Regions from separate parts of the Micromonospora sp. WMMD980 genome, predicted to be linked through region 2. Evidence: riboswitches for the same ligand, from Rfam matches in the RefSeq annotation. Region 2 holds a riboswitch; each other region holds the start of a gene.
What was found. A riboswitch is a leader RNA that binds a small molecule or an ion and turns the genes downstream of it on or off. The one in region 2 is predicted to bind cyclic di-AMP.
Positions count from the first base shown of each region.

Region 1 (4,313 bases), 2.9 Mb from region 2:
GCCGCGCGGGCGGCGGCCCGGGAGCGTCCGGCGGACTACCGCGACTACGCGCACGTGGTGGTGGACGAGTCGCAGGACGTGTCGCCGATGCAGTGGCGGATGGTCGGACGGCGCGGCCGCCTGGCGTCCTGGACCGTGGTCGGCGATCCGGCGCAGACCGCCTGGACCGGTGACCCGCAGGAGCTGGACCGGGCCCGGGACCAGGCGTTGGGCCGGCGTCGCCGGCACCGCTACGAGCTGACCACCAACTACCGCAACTCGGCGGAGATCTTCGCGGTGGCGGCGGCGGAGATCCGCCGGCTGTACCCGGATCTGGCGTTGCCCGACGCGGTGCGGTCCACCGGCGTGCCGCCGGTGCGGCGCACGGTGGCCGCCGCCGAGCTGCCGGCGGCCACTGTCGAGGCGGCCCGGACGCTGCTGGCCGAGGTGGAGGGGACGGTCGGCGTGATCACGCCGGTGCCGCGCCGGGACGAGGTGGCCGGCTGGCTGGGCGAGCTGGGCGGCGGCCGGCTCCAGGTGGTGACCAGCCTGCAGGCCAAGGGCATGGAGTACGACGGTGTGGTGCTGGTGGCGCCGGGTGAGATCCGGGCCGATCCGGGTTCCGGGGTCCGCACGCTCTACGTGGCGCTCTCCCGGGCCACCCAGCGCCTGACCACGCTCGACCCGGTGGCGTGACCCCACCCTCACTTGCACACATAGCGATGTGAGCATAGATTGGTTCCGGCCGGGGCACGAGGCGGAGGGTGTGTGCGTGGGCGCAGGTCATGACCACAGCGGCGCGGTGGCGAACGCGGCGCACCGCCACGCAGGGCGACTCTGGGCCGCCTTCGCGCTGCTCGCCGCGCTGATGCTGGTCGAGGCGGTGGCCGCCGTCACGACCGGCTCGCTCGCCCTGCTCTCCGACGCCGGGCACATGTTCACCGACGTGCTGGGCATCGGCATGGCGCTCGCGGCGATCAGCGCCACCCGACGCGCCCGCACCGACCCGCAGCGCACGTTCGGGCTCTACCGACTCGAGGTGCTCGCGGCGCTGGCGAACGCGGTGCTGCTCGGCGCCGTCGCGATCTACGTCCTCGTCGAGGCGGTCCGCCGGTTCGGCGAGCCGCCCGAGGTGCTCGCCGGCCCGATGCTCGTGGTCGCCGTGCTCGGCCTGTTCGCCAACGTCGCCGCGTTCGCGCTGCTGCGCTCCGGCGCGCAGGAGAGCATCAACCTGCGGGGCGCCTATCTGGAGGTGCTGGGCGACCTGCTCGGCTCGCTCGGCGTGATCGGCGCCGCGCTGGTCATCGCGCTCACCGACTGGTGGTGGGCCGACCCGGTGGTCGCGGTGGCGATCGGCCTGTTCATCCTGCCGCGCACCTGGCGGCTCGGCCGCGCCGCGGTGCGCATCCTGGTGCAGGCCGCACCGGAGCACCTCCAGGTGACCGCGGTGCACGACCGGCTGGCCGCCGTGCCCGGCGTGGCCGAGGTGCACGACCTGCACGTCTGGACGCTCACCTCGGGCATGGACGTCGCCTCGGCGCACCTCACCGTCGACGGGGGCGCCGAGGTCGCCAACGTGCTGGCCGCGGCCCGGGCCGCGCTGCACGAGGACTTCTCGATCGACCACGCCACGTTGCAGATCGAACCCGGAGCGTCAGCCGGCACCTGTGGCCCGACCGGGTGGTAATTGAGGACAGACTTAAATCAGCGTGGTTATTGTTGGCCTATGCCGGTTTTGCCCGGTTACCGGCTCCGGGTGGCGGAGCCGGCTCCGGGCAACGCCGGTAGGCTCGGCCGCGGCCACACCTCGGGCGTCACTCCGGCACCCGTGGGCGCGGCCGGCGCCTAATCGCCCGCAGGGCGAGCCGGGGAACCACGTACGTGGGGTGCATCCGCGTCAGCGGTAGGGATCTTCCGTCCCGAACCCGTCAGCTAACCCGGTCGGCGGTTGACGGAAGGACACGCGAATGCCCACAGTGGCACCTGTACGACGGACGGCCGCCCGGTTGGCGGCCCTACTCGTCGCGACGCTGGCCCTCGGCGTCGGGACCGTGCCGGTCTCCCCCGCCCCGGCGGCGCGGGCGGCCTCCCCGACCGGCCTGCTCGCCGCCGCGCCCGGCGACGACGAGGGCGGCACCCCCGCGCTGCGCGACCAGCTCGACGCGGCCAGCAAGGGCTGGCTGGAGGCGAAGGCCGCGCTGAACCGCTCGGTGACCCGGCAGAAGCAGCTCAACGACCGACTCAAGACCATCGACGTGGAGTTGGCCGAACGCGACGCCAAGGTCGGTGAGATCGCCGGGGTGGCGTACCGCACCGGCCGGATGGGCACCGCCGCGGCACTGCTCGCCAGCCGGACGCCGGAAGGCTTCATGGACCGGGCCGCGGCGCTGGAGACGGTCGCCGCGCACGAGGACCGGACGCTGCGCGACCTGATCGCCACCCGGGACGAGGCGACCCGCACCCGCGCCGCGCTCGACGGCGAGATCACCGAACAGCGCAAGCAGGTCACGCTGATGGCGAAGCGCAAGAACCAGGCCGAGCGGGCGCTGGAGGTCGCCAACCGGCGGCCGGCCCCGAGCCGCGGCAGCGACGCGGGCGACGACGGCGGCAGCACCCGGGGCACGTCCACGGCGAACGCGAAGCCGGCCAAGCGCAACTCCGACGGCTCCTGGCCTGCGGAGTCGTGCAGCGTCAACGACCCGACGCCGGCCAGCGGCTGCATCACCCCGCGCACGCTGCACGCGTTGCAGCAGGCCAAGGCGGCCGGCTTCACCAGGTACGTCTCCTGCCATCGGCCCAGCGGCTCCGGTGAGCACCCGAAGGGGCGGGCCTGCGACTTCGCGGCGCAGAAGGACGGCTTCGGCGGAGTCGCCAGCGGCGGGGACAAGACGTACGGCAACAACCTGTCCGCGTACTTCATCCGCAACGCCGACCCGCTCGCCGTGCTCTACGTGATCTGGTTCAAGCGGATCTGGTTGCCCAGCAGCGGGTGGAAGTCGTACAGCGGTGGCAACGGCGACCCGTCCAGCGACCACACCAACCACGTGCACCTGTCGGTCTACTGAGCACTACGCTCACCGACGTACGCCTGGTGTCGCCGCCTGACCCACGACGTGGGCCACGCGGCGGCCGACGATCGGTGGCATGAGACGACTCTCCCCCGCCGGCCGCAAAGTGCTGCTCGCCGCGCACCTGACCACGTCGCTGGGCTGGCTCGGCACCGACCTGACGCTGCTCGCGCTCGGCGTGGCCGGGCTGCGCGGGGCCGACCCCGAGGTGGTCTATCCGGCGGCGGCGTTGCTGGTGACCTGGCTGTTCGCGCCGCTGAGCGTGGCGGTCTGGCTGATCGGGACCGCCAGCGCGCTGCTCACCCCGTCTCCACCCACAAGCCATGGGGGCGGGTCAGGCCGGCCGGCCCTCCAGGGTCGCGCCGAGCCGGGCGGCGAGGCCCAGGTGGGCCGCCCGGGCCTGGCGGAACGCGTAGCCGAACAGCGGCGCCGGCGCGGTGAGAGTGATCTCCACGTCGATCCGCACCACGCCGTCGGGCTCGTCGCGCAGCCGGGTGTGGTTGCGCACCGTGGTCGCCGGTTGCTGCCGTGCCACGGTGACCACCTCGTCGTCGTTGGCGATCAACACGTCGGCCTGGTAGGTCACCGGGAAGTGCAGCGGTCCGAGTTCCAGCCGGTCGGTGATCGCATAGCTGGCCAGCGCACCGGGCCGGGGCGGCAACTGCCGCACCCGCACGATCAACGGATGCAGCTCACCCTGCCGGCTCAGGTCACCGAGCAGGTCCACCGCATCCGCCCGGCGGCACCGGGCCTGCACGGTGTAGCTGAAACTGTCGCTACTCTGCAACCGGTCCCCCTCGCCGTCGTGGGTCCGGACGATCGTCCCGTACCGGGGCCAAGCTGGCAACGGGTCGAAGGTCCTCCGGTCGGTGGGGCCGGTCGGCGGGCGTCAGGCGCCGGGGAGCACCTCGGGGGTGTCGTCGGCGAACCAGGGCTCGGGCGCGCCGAAGAGGCCGAGCAGGCCGGTCACCCAGAGCTGGCGGTGCACGAACCGGCTCGGCTCGGTCACCACGAGCTTGACGCCGCTGACCTCGCAGGTCTGGAAGCCGGCCACCATGGCGCTGATGCCGACGGAGTCGATGAACGTCACGAGCCGCATGTTCAGCTCGATCCGCGCGGGGCGCCCCTTGGCGAGCACCTCGGCGATCGCTTCCCGCACCTCGTACGCGGTGTCGACGTCGATCTCCCCTCGGGGCGCGATCTGGACGGCACCACCCGGACGCAACGACTTCACGATCGACAGGCTCACGCGAGCACCTCCACTCG
Region 1 is NZ_JARUBE010000003.1:365,701-370,013, reverse strand. It holds gene O7618_RS02235 (AAA family ATPase) at 1-675, shown strand, start outside; gene O7618_RS02230 (cation diffusion facilitator family transporter) at 752-1,666, shown strand; cyclic di-AMP (ydaO/yuaA leader) riboswitch at 1,812-1,942, shown strand; gene O7618_RS02225 (hypothetical protein) at 1,947-3,044, shown strand; gene O7618_RS02220 (SRPBCC family protein) at 3,382-3,834, opposite strand; gene O7618_RS02215 (STAS domain-containing protein) at 3,937-4,296, opposite strand.
Region 1: another riboswitch for cyclic di-AMP. It lies ahead of O7618_RS02225 (hypothetical protein); the one in region 2 lies ahead of O7618_RS15060 (C39 family peptidase).

Region 2 (4,313 bases):
GCCAGGTCGGGGGCGAGTCAGCGGCCGGGCCAGCGACGCTCCAGCAGTGGCGCCCACGGCAACCACACCTCGCCGGTGGCGCCCATGCCGTGCAGGAGCACCAGGTGACGGGTCGCCGTCGCCGCCGTATCGCCCATACGGCGCAGTCTGCCACCGGACGGACACGCAAGGCGAGACCGAACCCGCCCCGGTCGAGCTTGCACTGCGGCCCGCGCCACGCCGGCGGTGGACGGGGCGTGGCGAGGTTCCCGGCCGGTGGGCGTTCCGGACCGGGTCGGCGGCGTCCGCGCACCCGCAGGGTTCGCGGGGCTAGTGAGGGGCGGGTGGAACGCTACGGATGTCTGCGCGGCCCCGAGACGCCCATAACGTTCCACTCACGGGGCGCGCGGGGCTTGGGTGGAACGCTATGGGCGTCTGCGGGGCGTTGCGGCGCCCATGGCGTTAGTCGTGTGGCGAATTGTGGTGGGGTGGCACGGGGGTGCCGCCGGGTGGGGTCGGTGTCCGGTTCGGGGGTGGTGGGCGGCACCCTGGCGGTGGAATCGGGGCGGGGTGCGGGGCGTTGTAGACGGGTGAACGACCGAGGAAGGCGCCCGCGCCGCGAGCCCCGAGGCCGGCCGGCAGGAGTCCGCCGGCTGCGTGCGCCGGCCCGACGTGCTGGTGCTCGACGAGCCGGCCAACGGCCTCGGCCCGGCTGAGCCCCGAGCCGGTCGACTCGCATCCCGTGCGGTGACGGCCCCGGGAATGGCGGTGGCCGCCCGGTCGTTGCACACACTCCCGGCGCCGCACCGCGAGCAGCCGAACCCCCCTGATCTTTTGAGCGCCTGACGGTGCCCGCACCCCGCCCCCGCGGGTGTGTTGACCCCCGAATGGAGCCCCCACCATGAACACGATCCTGCGTAAGAGCATCCTGGGTGTCGCTGGTCTGGCTTTCACCGGTGGTGTGTTCGCCGGTCCGATCGCCGCGCACGCCGACACCCCCGCCCACGCCGCCACGCCGGTCACGGCCGCCGCGAGCGTGCAGGGTGAGCAGTCGAGCATCAGCCTGAACGACGAGCAGACCGCGAACGTGAAGGCGATCGTCGCGGCGACGAAGAAGGCCGGCCTGCCCGAGCGCGCCGCGGTCGTCTCGATCGCCACCGCCCTGCAGGAGTCGAAGCTGGAGAACCTCGGCCACCTCGGCGACCGCAACGACCACGACTCGCTGGGCCTGTTCCAGCAGCGCCCCTCCAGTGGTTGGGGCACGCCCGAGGAGATCACCGACCCCGAGCACGCCACCCTGGCGTTCCTGAAGGGCCTGAAGCAGGTCGACGGCTGGCAGGACATGCCGCTGACCGAGGCCGCCCAGACCGTGCAGGTCAGCGCCTACCCGGACGCCTACGCCCAGTGGGAGAAGCAGGCCACCGACCTGGTCGCCCAGCACTGGACCAAGTAAGACATGCGAAGGCCGGCACCCGAGAACGGGTGCCGGCCTTCACGCGTGCCGGAAGGAGGTCAGGCGGAGTAACCGCGCGTGGCCATCCAGTTCGCCAGGTCGATGGTGGTGACCCAGTAGGAGGGCAGCGACGGGTCGGCCGAGTCGGCGATCCGCACGGTGCGACCGTCGTTCTGGTAGCCGACCACGGCGATGTAGTGGCCGCCCGGGAACGAGTGCCAGCGGCCGTCGGTGTCGGTGGCGTCGCCGGCGATGTTCGAGACGACGGCCCGACCGTTGCCGACCGCCCGGACGACGTCGGCCTGGAGCTGGTCGATCTGCGCCCGGGTGGCCGCCCCGGGGATCATGCGGGTCCGGTACGGGTCGCCCTTGACCTGCTGGTTGAGCACCCGGGTGGTGTCCTCGGCGGAGTTGGTGCCCATCTCGGTGGTGCCGAGCGCGACGGCCAGGGTGTCCTGGCTGCGCTCGATGCCGGTGGCGCTGAGCGCGTTGCGCACCGCGGCCGGCCCACAGTAGTAGTAGGTGGTCTGCGCCTGGTAGTCGTAGTCGAGCACCTTGCGCGACGGCGGCTTCGGCGCGGCCTTGCGGGTGGTGGTGTCCGGGTCGGCGGCCTTCGTCGAGGGTGAGGCGCTGGCGCTGGGCCGGGGTGACGCGCTCGGTGACGCGCTCGGCGACGGGACGGCGATCCGGGCCTCGCTGCGGCTGGCGGTGTCGCCGAGCCGGGAACCGAGGTCGGCCACCGAGGCGGTGTTCTCCGTCCGGGCCGGGGCGCCGTCGGTGGTGAGTGCGGTGCCGGCGCCGGCGGCCAGCACGAGGGCGGCGGCCGAGCCGGCCATGATCTGGTATGGGCGCTCGGTCGCGAGCCGCCGCAGCTGACGCTTCAGGTGGTGCTTCACGGTGTTCCTCCACGGGGGTGAGCGGCACGCGCCGGCCCGGCGCGCGGAGGAACTCACACGCGCTGGCGGGCGGCAGGGCCGCGGGAAGCGACGCCCGGACGACCGGGCGGGCAAGGGGTCGGGTGCGGGTCGCCGGTCAGGCGAGCGTCGGCACCCGGTGGCCGTGGAGGCGGGGGGACGATCGGGGGGTGGTGGGCACGGGCGCGATCTCCTTCCGTGGCCGCCGACCGGGTTAGCTGACGGATTCGGGCGGGAAGTACGCCCTACCGCGGCCGTGGCTCGCGGATTCACCCCGGTGTTGCTGTGGGTCCCCGGTTCGTGTGTGCACGATTAGGCGGGTCGGCGCGGCGTCGCCATCGGCGATCGAGAACCGCACCGGACGCGCCGACACTACCGGTGGGTACACGCCGTGCCAAGCGGCCTCACCTGCGGAAACGCCAGTGTCGACTACAGATTCGGAACAGCCGGTCACCCACTTCCCTCAATGGGACAAGGGGCGACGACGGCACCGGCAGGCGGAAAGCGGGACATCCGGACGGCGGGAAAACGGGCATCGGGCGCGGCACCGGCCATCGGCCCCGGCGACCGGCGGCCGAGGCACGCTGGTGACCGGCCTCACCACACTCGGTAACGATTCGGCCGACGCCGGCCGCTCAGCCCACCCGGGCCGGCCGCCAGCGGGCGCCCGGCACGGCCGCCGGGACCGCGACGCGGGTCGCGGCCGGCGCCCGGGACGTCGGGACGGGCCGCAGCGCCACGGCCGCCGCGTACGCCTCGGCGGCGAGCGCCCGGGCCGACTCGGCGGCCAACTCGGCGTCCCGCCAGGCCAGGCGCTCCCGCTCGGCGGTCGCCTCCCAGCCGGCCCGCCGCCCGTCGCGGATCGTGCGGGCCAGCACGATCTCCTGCTCCGCCGGGTGGCGGCGCGGATCCCACCCGTTGCGGTGGGCCAGCACGTCGGCGAGCTGGCGGGCCGTCAGGTCACCCCGCCAGTGCGCCGTCATGGCGGCGTGGTGCAACCAGCGTTCCCGCGCCGCGTACTCGTGCGGGGTGTGCGGGGTGTGCGGGGCGGGCAGCGCGCCGGCGCCGGCCAGGCGGCGGGCGGCGGCGTCCGCCTCGTCGTAGGCGGTCCAGGCCCCGGCCGCCTCGCTCTGCGCGGCCAACCACTGCTCGCGGCGGCGGCGGGCGGTCTGCGCGGCGCCGGCGGCGGCCACCGTCACCTCGTCGGCGTAGCGGGCGAGATCGGCGCGGTGGGCGGCTTCGACGTCGACCGGATCGGGATCGACCTCGGCGGCGCCGTCGCGTTCGGGACGGGCGACCAGCACGGCGAGCAGGACGAGGGCGAGCACGGTCAGGGCCGACCAGATGGCGGCGGCCTCGGGGACGTCGGTGAGGAAGTTGAGCAGAACGGTCTGCGACATGGTGGGCACCTGACGGAAGACGAGGGCGGGAGGATTCGCACGGGCCGGTCGGGGCGGGGCGCGGCCGGGATACGGACGCCGCCCACCGCCGACGGGCGGGCGCGGGTGAGGTTCGGCGAACGGCGGCACCGGCGGGCCCGTGGCGGGTCAGCGGGCGGGCGGCGCTCGTGGCGGGTCAGCGGGCGGGCGGGGCCCGTGGTCCGGCGAGGGCCGGCGGCTGGCGGCCCGGGAGCGAGAGCCGGCCCACCGGTGCCGGGGCGGCGCCCGCCAGCGGCGGCTCCGGAGCGCCGGCGGGTGCCGCCTGCCGTGCGGCGGCGGAATCACGCCGCCGCTCGGCGGCGAGATCGCCGCGCTCCGCCCGGGGGTCGGCGGCACCGCGCACCGTCAGGCCGGTGATGGGACCGGACGGGACCGGCGCGGTCGCGGGGGCGCCGGCCGGCAAGGTGGCCGCGCCGAGTGAGAAGGCGACCACCACGGCCAGGCTGGCCAGCATCCGTGCGGCCCAGCGCGCCACCCACCACACGGGGCAGGTGAGCGCGATCGGAAGCACGGGTACAAATTACCCCC
Region 2 is NZ_JARUBE010000003.1:3,225,600-3,229,912, forward strand. It holds gene O7618_RS15050 (alpha/beta hydrolase) at 1-5, opposite strand, end outside; gene O7618_RS15055 (hypothetical protein) at 881-1,432, shown strand; gene O7618_RS15060 (C39 family peptidase) at 1,492-2,328, opposite strand; cyclic di-AMP (ydaO/yuaA leader) riboswitch at 2,535-2,675, opposite strand; gene O7618_RS15065 (hypothetical protein) at 2,982-3,746, opposite strand; gene O7618_RS15070 (hypothetical protein) at 3,922-4,296, opposite strand.

Region 3 (4,313 bases), 1.4 Mb from region 2:
GCTCCGGCAACAAGCTGGCCAACCCCGGCTTCGAGTCGGGCAACGTGAGCTGGAGCGCCTCCTCCGGCGTCATCACCACCGACAGCGGCCAGGCGGCGCACGGCGGCTCGTACAAGGCGTGGCTCGACGGCTACGGCTCCTCGCACACCGACACGCTCAGCCAGTCGGTCACCATCCCGGCCGGGTGCAAGGCGACCCTGACGTTCTGGCTGCACATCGACAGCGCGGAGTCCACCACGACCACCGCCTACGACAAGCTGACCGTCAAGGCCGGCGGCACCACGCTCGCCACCTACTCCAACCTGAACAAGGCCACCGGTTACGCGCAGCGATCCTTCAACATCTCGTCGCTGGCCGGCACCACGGCGTCCATCTCCTTCAGCGGCGTGGAGGACGCCTCCCTCCAGACGTCCTTCGTCGTCGACGACACCGCGGTCACGCTGAGCTGACCCCGACGCGAGCGGCCGGCCGTCCTCCTCGGAGACGGCCGGCCGTTCCGTGTCTCCAACTCCCGGCCCGGCCCGGGTCGGCCGCTCCCACTGTTCGGGAGCGCAATCCCGAACAGCAGGAAGAGGACGGCGCACATGTCGCGCGTCCCGCCAGTGCCGGGACAGCGGGCGGCACGGCGGGACCGCTCGCCGTCGGACGGGCCGACACGCAAGGCCGGGCGACCGGCCATGCGGCTGGCACTCAGACAGCGGTGGCCGCTCAGGCACGGATGACCGCTCAGGCTGGGTGGGCGGCGCGGGTCGCCGCGTCCCGGTCGCGGCGGATGCGCGCGGCCACCTCGTGCACCGTCCGACTGAACAGCTCCGCCTGGTCGGGCAGGCCGCCGAGCCGGGCGGCGAGCGCGTCGGTGTCCGCCCGGGCGGAGTCGCCGACCCGCGTGTCCAACTCGCTCAACGCGTCGTTGACGGCGTCGACCAGATGTCCGCAGAGGACCTCCAGCGACACGCCGGCCAATTCCGGGTCGACGACGACCGAGTGCAACCGGCCACCCTGGACGGCGACCGCCCGGACCCGGCCACCGGCGGCCGCCCCCTCGGCCCGGAGCAGCTCACCCGGCTCGCCGTCGGCGAGCACGCAGGCCCGGGACCGCATCGCGGCCAGCGCCTGTTGCGTGCGGGTCAGCAGCTCGTCGAGGCTCGCGGCGGCCGAGAACGCATCGTTGGTCATATCCGCGCTTTCTTCACGTCTTAGCCGAGCCTCGTGACCATAGCAACCACCGGCGACGGAACCTCGTCAACCGCCGCGCCCGGCCGACCGTCGACGCCGGGAGCAGGACGGACGCCCAGGACCCCGGCGTGTCGCGACGGCGAACGCCCGACCGGATGACCCGGCCGGGCGTTCCGTCCCCGGTCGCCACGACGCGTCCCGAGGACTCGTGCCACCGACCCGCAGGATGTGTCGCGGACACGGCACCCGCACGGACCGCGGGAACGCCGCGAGCCGGGGATCAGTGCAGGCTGAGCCGTTGACCCGGGAAGATCAGGCTCGGGTCCGCACCGACCACGGCACGGTTGCGCGCGTGCAGGGCGCGCCAACCGCCGGCGACGTGCTTGGCCGCCGCGATCTCGGACAGGGTGTCGCCGGGGCGTACCAGATAGGCGCCGGTGGCCGGCGCACCGCGCCGCGCACCGGCCGACGGACGCGGTGAGGTGCCCTTCTTCGTGGAGGTGGCCGAGCTCTTGCCGGCCTTCTTACCGCGCGGCCCGGCGGTCCTGCCGCTCGAACCGGCCCTGTCGCCGCCGGACCGAGCCTTCTGGCCGCTCGACCCGGCCTTTTTGCCGCAGACCGGCCAGGCGCCGATGCCCTGCCCGTCGAGGACCCTCTCGGCGACGGTGATCTGCTCGGAGCGGCTGGCCAGGTCGGCCCGGGCGGCGTACTTCCGCCCGCCGTGGCCGTTCCACGTGCCCTGGGAGAACTGGAGCCCGCCGTAGTAGCCGTTGCCGGTGTTGATGTGCCAGTTGCCGCCCGACTCGCAGCGGGCGACGGCGTCCCAGTTCACGCTCGCGGCGCTGGCCGGCGCGGCCGGCCCGAACAGGGCCGCGGCACCGGTGGCGGCGCCGGCGACGAGCGCGGCGACCAGGGTCCGGCGGCGCCGGGTTGAGTATGCAGTTGACATGTGGATTCCTCCACGCCGACGAGGTGAGCTGTCGGGTTCGGGCCGAGGAGCCCGGCCGCCGGTCGCGGCTTCACCCCGAGGTGACGTGCACCGTGGAACGTGTGGGTCCCCCGCTCCCGCCCGAGGTTCGGTTACCACCGGGCCGGCGGCGGGATTAGGCGTTACCGGCCCGGGGTGTCCGCGGGTGCGAACGGAACCGACGCTAAGGATGATCGACGACTATCGCCTACTTCTTGTGACGTTCTTCACCCGACCGGACTACCGCGTCCACGGTGGCGGGTCCACCGTCGCCGGCGCGCTGGTGGAGCTACCGTGGGGCGGGACCAGGCAAGATCACGCGAGGAGTGGGACGGATGACCGACCACGGACACGAGCTGGCATTCGGTGGCTTCCTCACCCCCGCCGCCGGTCACCCCGACCAGGTGGTCGCGCTGGCCACGCTCTGCGAACAGGCCGGGCTCGACCTGGTCACCTTCCAGGACCACCCCTACCAACCGGGCTTCCTGGACACCTGGACGCTGATGTCGTACGTGGCCGCCGCGACCGTCCGGATCGGGTTGGCCGGCAACGTGCTCAACCTGCCGCTGCGCCAACCGGTGGTGCTGGCCCGCAGCGTGGCCAGCCTGGACCTGCTCACCGGCGGCCGGGTCGAGCTGGGGTTGGGCGCGGGCGCGTTCTGGGACGCGATCGAGGCGACCGGCGGGCGGCGGCTCTCCCCCGGCGCGGCGGTCGACGCTCTCGACGAGGCGATCCAGGTCGTCCGCGAGGTCTGGGACACCGGGCGGCGCGGGATGATCCGGGTGGACGGGGAGCACTACCGGGTGGTCGGCGCGAAGCGCGGACCGGCGCCCGCGCACCCGGTGGGCATCTGGGTGGGCGCGTACAAGCCGCGCATGTTGCGGCTGGTCGGCCGGGCCGCGGACGGCTGGCTGCCGTCCCTGTCGTACCTGCCGAAGGGGCCGGACGACCTGCCGGCGCTCAACGCGCTCGTCGACGAGGGCGCGCGGGCCGCCGGGCGCGATCCGGCGGCGATCCGCCGGATGCTCAACGTCACCGGCACGTTCGCCCGCTCGTCCACCGGCTTCCTGGCCGGGCCGCCGGAGCAGTGGATCGAGCAGCTCGCCGGCCTCACCCTGGAACACGGCGTCGCCACGTTCATCCTCGGCAGCGACGAACCGCGCGCCATCCAGCTCTTCGCCCAGGAGGTGGCGCCGGCCGTCCGGGAGCTGGTCGCCGCCGAGCGCACCGCGCCCGGCAGCGGGGCCCGCGCCGTGGTCGAGGAGCAGGCCGTCGCCGGCGGTCCGAGCACGCTCGCGGTCACCCCCACCCCCGACCCGGGGGTACGGCGCAGCGCCCACCGCCTCTGGGACGAGACGACCCGTCCGACCGCGCCTCCACCGCCGCCCGGGCACGTCTACCCGGCCCGCGGGCAGGCCGCCGGGCAGCACCTGGTGGACGTGCACGACCACCTGCGCCAGGAGCTGGCCCAGGTGCGCGACCTGCTGGACCAGGTCCGGCGCGGGGCGGTGTCGCCGGGCGGCGCGCGGGCCGCGCTGAACGAGATGACCATGCGACAGAACGACTGGACCCTGGGCGCCTACTGCGCCGCGTACTGCACCGTGGTGACCCAGCACCACGGCCTGGAGGACGCGTCGATCTTCCCGCACCTGCGCCGCGCCGACGCCGGCTTGGGGCCGGTGCTCGACCGCCTGGAGCAGGAGCACGTGGTGATCCACGGCGTGGTGGAGAGCGTCGACCGGGCGCTCGTGGCGCTGGTCGCCTCCCCCGGCGACTTCACCGCGTTGCAGGAGGCGGTGGATCTGCTCACCGACACGCTGCTGTCGCACCTGTCGTACGAGGAGCACCAGATCGTCGAGCCGCTGGCCCGGCACGGCTTCTTCCCCGGCCAGCTGTGAGGGGAAGGCTGTGAGGTAGCTGACTTTCGTTTCCCTAAGTCAGCTCGGTACCGTCGGTCGCATGACGGACCTCCTCGCGCGGCGTGACTCCTGGTCCACCGCGAACTGCTCGATCGCCCGGGCGATCGAGGTGGTCGGCAACCGCACCACGCTGCTCCTGCTGCGCGAGGCATTGTTCGGCACCCGGCGCTTCGACGACTTCGCCCGTCGGGTCGGCGTCAGCGAGCCGGTCGCCGCCACCCGCCTCAAGCAGCTCGTCGCCGACGGGCTGC
Region 3 is NZ_JARUBE010000003.1:1,848,793-1,853,105, reverse strand. It holds gene O7618_RS08955 (M4 family metallopeptidase) at 1-449, shown strand, start outside; gene O7618_RS08950 (YbaB/EbfC family DNA-binding protein) at 727-1,176, opposite strand; gene O7618_RS08945 (transglycosylase family protein) at 1,457-2,125, opposite strand; cyclic di-AMP (ydaO/yuaA leader) riboswitch at 2,124-2,268, opposite strand; gene O7618_RS08940 (LLM class flavin-dependent oxidoreductase) at 2,479-4,041, shown strand; gene O7618_RS08935 (helix-turn-helix domain-containing protein) at 4,103-4,313, shown strand, end outside.
Region 3: another riboswitch for cyclic di-AMP. It lies ahead of O7618_RS08945 (transglycosylase family protein); the one in region 2 lies ahead of O7618_RS15060 (C39 family peptidase).